Regions from separate parts of the Lysinibacillus sp. IITD104 genome, predicted to be linked through region 2. Evidence: riboswitches for the same ligand, from Rfam matches in the RefSeq annotation. Region 2 holds a riboswitch; the other holds the start of a gene.
The links. Region 2 has a riboswitch for preQ1 ahead of queF (preQ(1) synthase). Riboswitches for the same ligand answer to the same signal wherever they lie in the genome.
Positions count from the first base shown of each region.

Region 1: linked by a shared signal. The riboswitch ahead of V1L66_RS20290 (QueT transporter family protein) and the one ahead of queF (preQ(1) synthase) in region 2 are both predicted to bind preQ1.

Region 1 covers NZ_JBAHYH020000001.1:4,016,256-4,020,718, reverse strand. The annotation lists gene V1L66_RS20300 (long-chain fatty acid--CoA ligase) at 1-188, shown strand, start outside; gene trpB (tryptophan synthase subunit beta) at 231-1,394, opposite strand; T-box leader at 1,453-1,652, opposite strand; gene V1L66_RS20290 (QueT transporter family protein) at 1,721-2,203, opposite strand; PreQ1 riboswitch class I at 2,210-2,254, opposite strand; gene V1L66_RS20285 (ABC transporter substrate-binding protein) at 2,576-3,598, shown strand; gene V1L66_RS20280 (ABC transporter permease) at 3,684-4,463, shown strand, end outside.
Region 2 covers NZ_JBAHYH020000001.1:68,712-73,174, forward strand. The annotation lists gene V1L66_RS00320 (S8 family serine peptidase) at 1-1,305, opposite strand, end outside; PreQ1 riboswitch class I at 1,614-1,660, shown strand; gene queF (preQ(1) synthase) at 1,788-2,288, shown strand; gene queC (7-cyano-7-deazaguanine synthase QueC) at 2,393-3,052, shown strand; gene queD (6-carboxytetrahydropterin synthase QueD) at 3,056-3,526, shown strand; gene queE (7-carboxy-7-deazaguanine synthase QueE) at 3,519-4,247, shown strand; gene V1L66_RS00345 (VUT family protein) at 4,294-4,463, shown strand, end outside.

The DNA of each region.
Region 1 (4,463 bases), 3.9 Mb from region 2:
TATTGAAAGAGGGACAATCAGTAACTGAACAAGAGCTTCTTACCTTTTTAGAAAATCAATTTGCCAAGTGGTGGGTACCAGATGCAGTCGTATTTCTAGAAGAAATTCCAAAGACATCTGTCGGGAAATTCCTGAAAGCGAAGCTGCGAGATAATGTAGCTGAAATTTATCCTAAATCATTGGTATAGGTGAAAGAGCGATTTCCATAAATGGAAGTCGCTCTTTTTTTATTATTTAGCTAACATGTGGAAAACTTGTTCAACGTCTTTATCGCCACGACCAGAGATATTAATAATAATGCTTTCCTCAGGTGATAAAGTTGGTGCTAATTTTAGAGCATGGGCAACTGCATGTGAGCTTTCAAGAGCAGGAATAATACCTTCTACCTTAGAAAGTACTTGGAAGGCTTCTAAAACTTCTTCATTTGTCACGGTCACATACTCAGCACGGCCAATTGTTTTCAAATGGCTATGCTCAGGCCCAGCACCTGGATAATCTAAACCAGCTGCTATTGAATAGGTAGGAAGTGGATTACCTTCTGCGTCCTGAAGAACTAAACATTTGAAGCCGTGTAGCTCTCCTGGTGTTCCTTCGTTTAAGGTAGCAGCTTGATCCGGTTCTATTCCAATCAGACGAACATCTTCGTCTGCAATATAGTCAGCAAATGCCCCAATTGCATTACTACCGCCTCCTACACAGGCAAGAACAGCTGTTGGCAGCTTTCCTTCCTTTTCTAAAATCTGTTCACGACTTTCGCGGCTAATCACTGATTGAAAATGTTTAACCATTGATGGGAAGGGATGTGGTCCAACTGCCGAACCTAATAAATAGAAGGTTGTTTCATAGTTTTCTACCAAGTCAGCAAATGCTTCATCTACTGCATCCTTTAAGCGGCCTTGCCCTTTATCAACCGCTACGACTTTTGCGCCGAGAAGTTCCATGCGAAATACGTTCAATGCCTGACGTTTTGTATCCTCCAAGCCCATATAAATCGTGCAATCCATTCCAAACATGGCACACGCTGTAGCTGTTGCTACACCATGTTGACCTGCACCAGTTTCTGCAATTACACGGTTTGCGCCCATACGTTTGGCTAGTAAAATTTGTCCTAATACATTATTGATTTTATGGGAGCCTGTGTGGTTAAGGTCTTCCCGTTTTAAATAAATTTTTGCGCCACCTAATTGCTTTGTTAAATTTTCTGCAAAATAAAGAGGGGATTTACGACCGACATATTCACGGAAATAGTAATCTAATTCTTGTTTAAAGTCATCATCTTCTTTATACTTTTGAAAATTCTCATCTAGTATATTTAAAACATTTTGAAGCTCCTTTGGAACAAAGCTTCCACCAAATTCACCGAAATATCCCTTTTTCTCTACTACTGTACTCATCTTTCCTCGACTCCTCTATGCTAATTTTTCCAAAAAAAAAGCCACTCCAATCCCTTATAAAAAGGACGAGTAACCGTGGTGCCACCTTCATTCGCAATTTTTGCGCGCTTTCCTGCTCCGGTAACGGGGAGCGAAACGGCCTTACATTTGATAAGGCTGCTCTGAAGTCCATTCACAAGTTTGTACTACTGGTTTGCACCAACCACCAGCTCTCTTGAAGTAACAATGCTTGCTACTACTCTTCTTCCTTGCATTTATTAGAAAGAATTGTAGAGTATTTTCAGAATAGTGTCAAGAAAAAAGACGAATCTAAAAAGACCCGTCAGTTAAATCAAACTTTTAAAGTGAAGGCGTTTGTTTAATACATACATAATCGGTGCACCTACAGCTAATACAACAAATTCACCCGCCGCGACTGTTAGCCAAGTCCAAAAGAATGGTAGCTCTAAAGCCAAGTTCAGCTCAAAGGCAATAATAAACATAGTACATGTAAAGAGCAATGTATTAATAATTAAACGTGCCCAAATATTTTTGACAAATTTGCAGATTAAAATAAACAGTCCGAGTGTAATCATTGAATGACCTACACCAAACACTAAATCGTAAATGCCAAGTGGTGAAAATAGGTTAGAGATCAATACTCCAATAATAATCCCTACGGCAAAGCGTGGATTAAAGGCCACTAAATGGTTAAACATCTCAGAAACTCGGAACTGAACCTCTGTAAAACCAAATGGTGCAACAAGCATGGTTACAGCTATATAGAGAGCCGCAATGATACCACTTGCTGCTAAAAATTTTATCTTCATATTCATTTCTCCTTAGTTTTTTTTCGTGGGATGGTTACGAACCACGGTGCTTTCACACAAGTAAATATTTTATTATAGATATCTAGTAGAAGTCAAATGTCAGACTTTGTCTATAATGTCCTATCGTCGCAAAATTGTCATAAATATTTTTTACTATGTTGAAAAAAGAAATCGAATAACTAAAACAGCGTAGTTTAGCGGTTTAAAGCGCCAAATTAAATGAAAAACTAAAATATTTTGTCACTTTTAAAAGTCAGAACATTCATAATGTTGTTGACGGAGCTCGATAATAACGATAATATAGCGATACATTCACACTTTGTTTGGATAAAGTGCGATAGATATTCGAGAATATAATCGGGGGGATTATTTGTGAAAAGCAATGTAAAGAAGTTGTCATTCCTTCTTTTTGGATTAGTGTTGCTTCTTGCTGCTTGTGGTAGCAGTGGCTCAGGTACAACAGATTCAAAAGGAAATGAATCAAACAATGCAAGTGAGAGCGGAAATGCAGATGATAAAACATATAAAATCGGGATTACTCAAATTGTTGAGCATCCATCGTTAAACGCAGCAACGGAAGGCTTTAAAAAAGCAATTGAAGATGCAGGCTTAAAAGTTGACTACGATCCACAAATTGCACAGGGGGATAATAGCCTTAACACAACGATTGCTAACAATCTAGTAAGTGCAAACGTAGATTTAATTTTTGCAAACTCTACACCTTCTGCACAAGCCGCTGCAACAGCAACAAGTGATATTCCAATTATTTTTACATCGGTTACAGATGCTGTTGGTGCACAGTTAATTGACTCAATGGAAAAGCCAGGGAAAAATATTACAGGCACAATCGATTTACATCCTGAAACGATTTCTAAAACAGTAGCATTCCTAAAAGAACTTGGTGCGAAAAAGGTAGGGATGGTCTACAATGCAGGTGAGCAAAACTCAGTTGCCCAAGTTTCAGAAGTGAAAAAGGTTATGGATGAACAAGGTTTAAAGGTGGTAGAAGCATCAGCATCCACTTCAGCAGATGTAAAACAAGCGACAGAATCTCTAATTGGTAAAGTAGATGCTTTCTATATTATTACTGATAACACAGTAGTTTCTGCATTAGAATCGGTAATTGATGTTGCCAATACGAATAAACTACCATTAATCGTAGGAGAACTGGATTCTGTGGCACGTGGCGGTTTAGCCGCTTATGGTTTTGAATATTTTGATATCGGCTATGAAGCGGGTCAAATGGCTGTGAAAATTTTAAAAGGTGAAGCTACACCTGCCGATACACCCGCACAATACCCACAAAATCTGAAACTATTAATCAATAAAAAAGTTGCAGATGATTTAGGAATCGAAATTAAAGATTCTTGGGGTGCCGAAATTCTAGAACAGTAAAACGAAGCGGGGGAGAACTATCCCCGCTTTATCTTCATTTTACAAGCGATATAAATAATAAAGAGATTTAGGAGATGATTCAACGATGTTTTTAGCATTATTTGGCGCAGTGGAGCAAGGAATCATCTATGCAATTATGGCACTTGGTGTATATTTAACATTTCGGGTGTTAGATTTTCCGGATTTAACGGTTGATGGAAGCTTTGTAACAGGGGCGGCAACGGCAGCAACAATGGTTTTGCTTGGCTACCACCCAATCTTAGCGACTTTAGTGGCAATTGTTGCTGGATTTATTGCTGGATGTATAACAGGAATTCTTCACACGAAGGGAAAGATTAATCCGTTATTATCAGGGATTTTAATGATGATTGCTTTATACTCGATTAATCTACGTATCATGGGGTTAACTGCAGAAAATACGATAGGTCGCCCGAATATTCCACTATTAAACTCTGAAACCATCTTTTCGAAGTTTCAAGCTTTTTGGAGCAATTTAGGGATCGATGCTGCTCTTAATAACCTATTAAAAGGCATAGGCTTTCAGCATGTACCAGGTACATGGAGTGTGCTGATTGTTGTATTAATCATCACGATTTTAATTAAGTTAATAGCAGACTGGTTCTTAAAGACAGAGGTCGGGCTAGCTATCCGAGCAACTGGTGATAATAAACGAATGATTCGCAGCTTCTCAGCAAATACAGATACACTTATCATTTTGGGGCTAGGACTTTCCAATGCACTTGTCGCATTTTCTGGAGCTTTAATCGCACAATACTCGAAATTCTCCGATGTTAGCATGGGGATTGGTATGATTGTGATTGGTCTCGCATCCGTTATTATTGGTGAAGCAATTTTTGGGACAAAA
Region 2 (4,463 bases):
AAAAGTTGTTCCCATTAATGGGAGCTGTTTTGTTAAGTTGTAGTCACCAACTGTAACATTCACTTCACCGTTATACATTGTTTCAGGATTTGTTGTGTTACCGACAGCAATGCCTAAACGAGCAGTTGCAGGCGTGCCCATTGTTCCTCGATTTGGGCCAGAGTTCCCTGTTGCAATTACTCCGATTGTTCCAGCCATCATTGCATTATTAATAGCAAATGAACCAGCATCCGTTTCAGAGTTAGCCCCCCCACCAAGAGAAAGGTTGATTATGTCCATTTTTTCTGTTACGGCCGTTTCAATTGCTTTAACAATACCAGATGTAGCCCCACTTCCATATGCACCAAGAACACGGTAAGCATAAAGGTCTACTTTTGGAGCAATTCCTTTAATGCCGAAATTGTTAGCTCCAATTGCTGCAATGGTTCCAGCAACATGGGTACCGTGAGAAGTATAGAACGAGCTTCCTTTTTCATTAAATTCAGGTGTTCCGGCAGGACGCTCAGAAGGCAATGTTTCCGATGCATCGTCATCTGCCCGAGGCTTTGTGTAAGTTGATGAATTTGGAATGAAGTTTTTCCCGCCCTTGTAAATTCCAGCAAACTCGGGGTGATCTGCGTCAATACCAGTATCTAATACTGCCACCTTTATACCTTGTCCTTCAATTCCTTCCTTCCAAAGCTGTTCGATGCCGAGGAAAGAAATACTTGTATTCATTTGAGCCTCTAATTGATCTTCCTTAATAAGTTCTGATGATTTCATTGTATTGTCTTCTGATGCGTAAACAATCGCATCAGGCTCGATTAATGTAATTCCTTCTATTGAAAGCAGCTTCGGGAGGTCATTTGCTTTCACAGTTGCTGCAAAGCCGTTTAAAACAGTATCAAATGTGTAGCCTTGAGTCATTTGAACATTTTTAGTAGCTAATTCTTTTTTTACTTGTGCTTGTTGAGATTTTACATTTGAACGAACTTCATTTGCTCGCGCATTAGAGAACTTTTGGCCTTTCACTTGGCTTATTCCTTGCTCTAGTGCCACAGGCTTTTCAGATAAATGTACGATGACAGCAACTTCTTGATTGCCTGATACATTTTGTAAGCTTTCGTGAAGAGTTGGACCATCTTTAGACAAGCTTAGCTGTTCAGCGATAGCCGCCTTTAGTTGAAGTGTGCTTTCACTTTGACTATCCTGCTTGAATGGTTTCGATTCTTCAGCATTAGCACTCGATAATGGAACCAATAGAAAAAGCACCATAACGAAAGCTATCATACTACTTAAAAACTTCGTAAACTTAAACTTTTTCAAATCTCATTTCTCCCTCCACTCTTAATTATCACACTTTTCAGTTTAGTGCGATAATTCCAATTTATCACAGGTGAGATAATTCGAATATCGGAATATTAAAAAATATCAAAATATTGATAATTAGTATGACTTTGTCAAAAATGAATTAATTCTATTTTCCTAGTAATTTAATAAAAAAGTAGAACTTTTAAATGATAAATGACTTACAGTAATCATCCTTTTTATCATTTAAGAGTTTTGTAAAAAATCTATTTGACGTTCTGTATTATTTTTTGTACGATATGGAAGAAAAGAATGCCCGGACTAAAACGGGAGAGGTTCATAGCTGATACCCTCTATAAAAAACTATGGAAACATGACAAATATGCCATGTCCATATCGGACGTGGCTTTTTTTATGTTTTTACTTATGTTTTAATAGACTGAATTGGTGATGCCTCTCTTGAAAAGTGTTGGGAAACATTTTACAAGGAGGTTTTTTTTATGTCTGGCAGAAGTCATGAAGAAGGATTAAAGGATTTGACCCTATTAGGTAATCAAGGTACAAAGTATTCCTATGATTATGCACCTGAGGTATTAGAGGCAGTGGATAATCTTCATGCTAATCGAGATTATTTTGTTAAGTTTAATTGCCCAGAGTTTACTAGTTTATGTCCGCTTACAAATCAGCCTGATTTTGCTACGATGTACATTTCGTATATTCCAGATAAAAAAATTGTTGAAAGTAAATCACTAAAGTTGTATTTATTCAGTTTTAGAAATCATGGCGATTTCCATGAAGATTGCGTAAATATCATTATGAATGATTTAATTACACTACTTGATCCAAGATATATAGAGGTTTGGGGAAAATTTACTCCACGTGGGGGTATCTCGATTGATCCATGGTGTAACTATGGGAAGCCAGGAACGAAATACGAAGAAATCGCCAATTATCGTTTAATGAACCACGATCTTAATCCAGAAAAAATTGATAATCGATAAATGAAGCAAGAAAGAGGTTTTTAGCTACCCTCTTAAAAAAACTAAGAAGAAAGCAGCACTTTTTCTTAGAGTGCTGTTTTTTCGATATAAGGGAGTCTTTATAGATGAAAAAGGAAAAAGCAATTGTAGTATTTAGTGGAGGTCAGGACAGCACAACTTGTTTGTTCTGGGCAAAAGAACGCTTTGAAGAGATTGAGGCAGTAACTTTTGATTATGGTCAACGGCATCGTCTTGAAATTGAATGTGCAAAGGAGATAGCGAGTGAACTTGGTATCAAGCATCATATACTTGATATGTCACTTCTGAACCAGCTTGCTCCGAATGCATTGACACGACAAGACATAAAGGTGAAGGACGGAGAAAATGGTGAGCTCCCATCGACTTTTGTGCCTGGTCGCAATCTCCTTTTTCTTTCATTTGCGGGCGTTTTAGCGAGCCAAGTAGGAGCGAAGCATATTGTAACAGGTGTTTGTGAAACTGATTTTAGTGGCTATCCGGATTGCCGTGATGTCTTTATTAAATCCTTGAATGTAACATTAAATTTATCGATGGATGATTCCTTTGTGATTGATACTCCGTTGATGTGGCTGAATAAGGCACAGACATGGGAATTAGCTGATCAGCTTGGGGCACTTGAGTTTGTACGAGAAAGAACGTTGACTTGCTATAACGGTGTCATAGCAGATGGCTGTGGTGAATGCCCAGCATGTAAATTGCGAAATAAAGGGCTTGATGAGTATTTAAGTTATAGGAAGGAGTCTTAAGACATGTCAGATTTTAAAATCGTTGAGAGACTCCAGAAAATGGATGTGGATATTCAAAGAAATCAATTGAAATACCATGCAAAGCGTGTCCTCATCAGCAAAGAATTTACCTTCGATGCTGCTCATCATCTGCACCATTATGAGGGGAAATGTAAAAATCTGCACGGTCATACCTATCGAGTTATATTAGGGCTGAGTGGCTACACAGATGAACGTGGTTTGATAATTGATTTTGGCGATATAAAAGAAATATGGAAACGAAAAATAGAGATTCATTTAGATCACCGTTATTTAAATGAAACACTTCCGCCCATGAATACGACAGCAGAGAACATTGTTGTGTGGATATACGAAAAGTTGACTGAGGCCTTGCTTGATGAAGGATATAACGGTGCGCGTGTAGAGTTTATTAAACTTTATGAAACTCCGACAAGCTATGCAGAAACGAGACGGGAGTGGATGGAAGTTGAGTAAAATACCTGTAATTGAAATCTTTGGACCAACAATTCAAGGTGAGGGAATGGTCGTTGGCCAGAAGACAATGTTTGTGAGAACCGCAGGCTGTGATTACTCCTGTTCTTGGTGTGATTCAGCGTTTACGTGGGATGGCAGTGGAAAGCATCTTATTGTCCAAATGACAGCGGAAGAGATTTGGGCTGAGCTCAAGCAGCTGGGAGGCAATGGTTTTTCATTTGTTACGATTTCAGGCGGCAATCCTGCACTCAATCCGAATTTAGCAGAGCTCATTGCCATATTAAAAGAAAATGGCATAAAAATCGGGGTAGAAACACAGGGGAGTAGGTGGCAAAAATGGATGTATGAGATTGATGAACTGACGATTTCACCAAAGCCACCTAGTTCTGGAATGACCACAGACTACTCGGTGCTCTCTTATATCTTCGAAAAACTTAAAGATCGAAACAACAATCACCATGTATCCCTCAAAATAGTCGTTTTTAATCAAGAGGATTACGATTATGCTAAACAAATTCACCATCGATATCCCCTGATTCCTTTTTATCTTCAAGTTGGTAATGATGATCTCGCGACAACTGATAATTCACAATTAATGATGCATTTATTGGATAAATATCATGCGCTGATTGATAGAGTAATAAAGGATGAGGATTTAAGAGATGTTAAAGTACTGCCACAGTTACATGCCCTCGTTTGGGGAAATAAAAGAGGTGTATAGTGAGCCGCTGCAAAAATGTCTTTAAATTTACTTGAGGAGTAAAAGTATGAGAATTTTATTTTATTTATTATCTATTGTCATCGCTAATGTAGTAACGGCAGCATTTGCACCATTACATTTTGGCATGTTTATTGTCCCAATGGGAACGCTTTTAATTGGAGCAACCTTTATTTTTCGGGATCTAGTACAAAATAAATATGGTAGAAAAAAGACGTA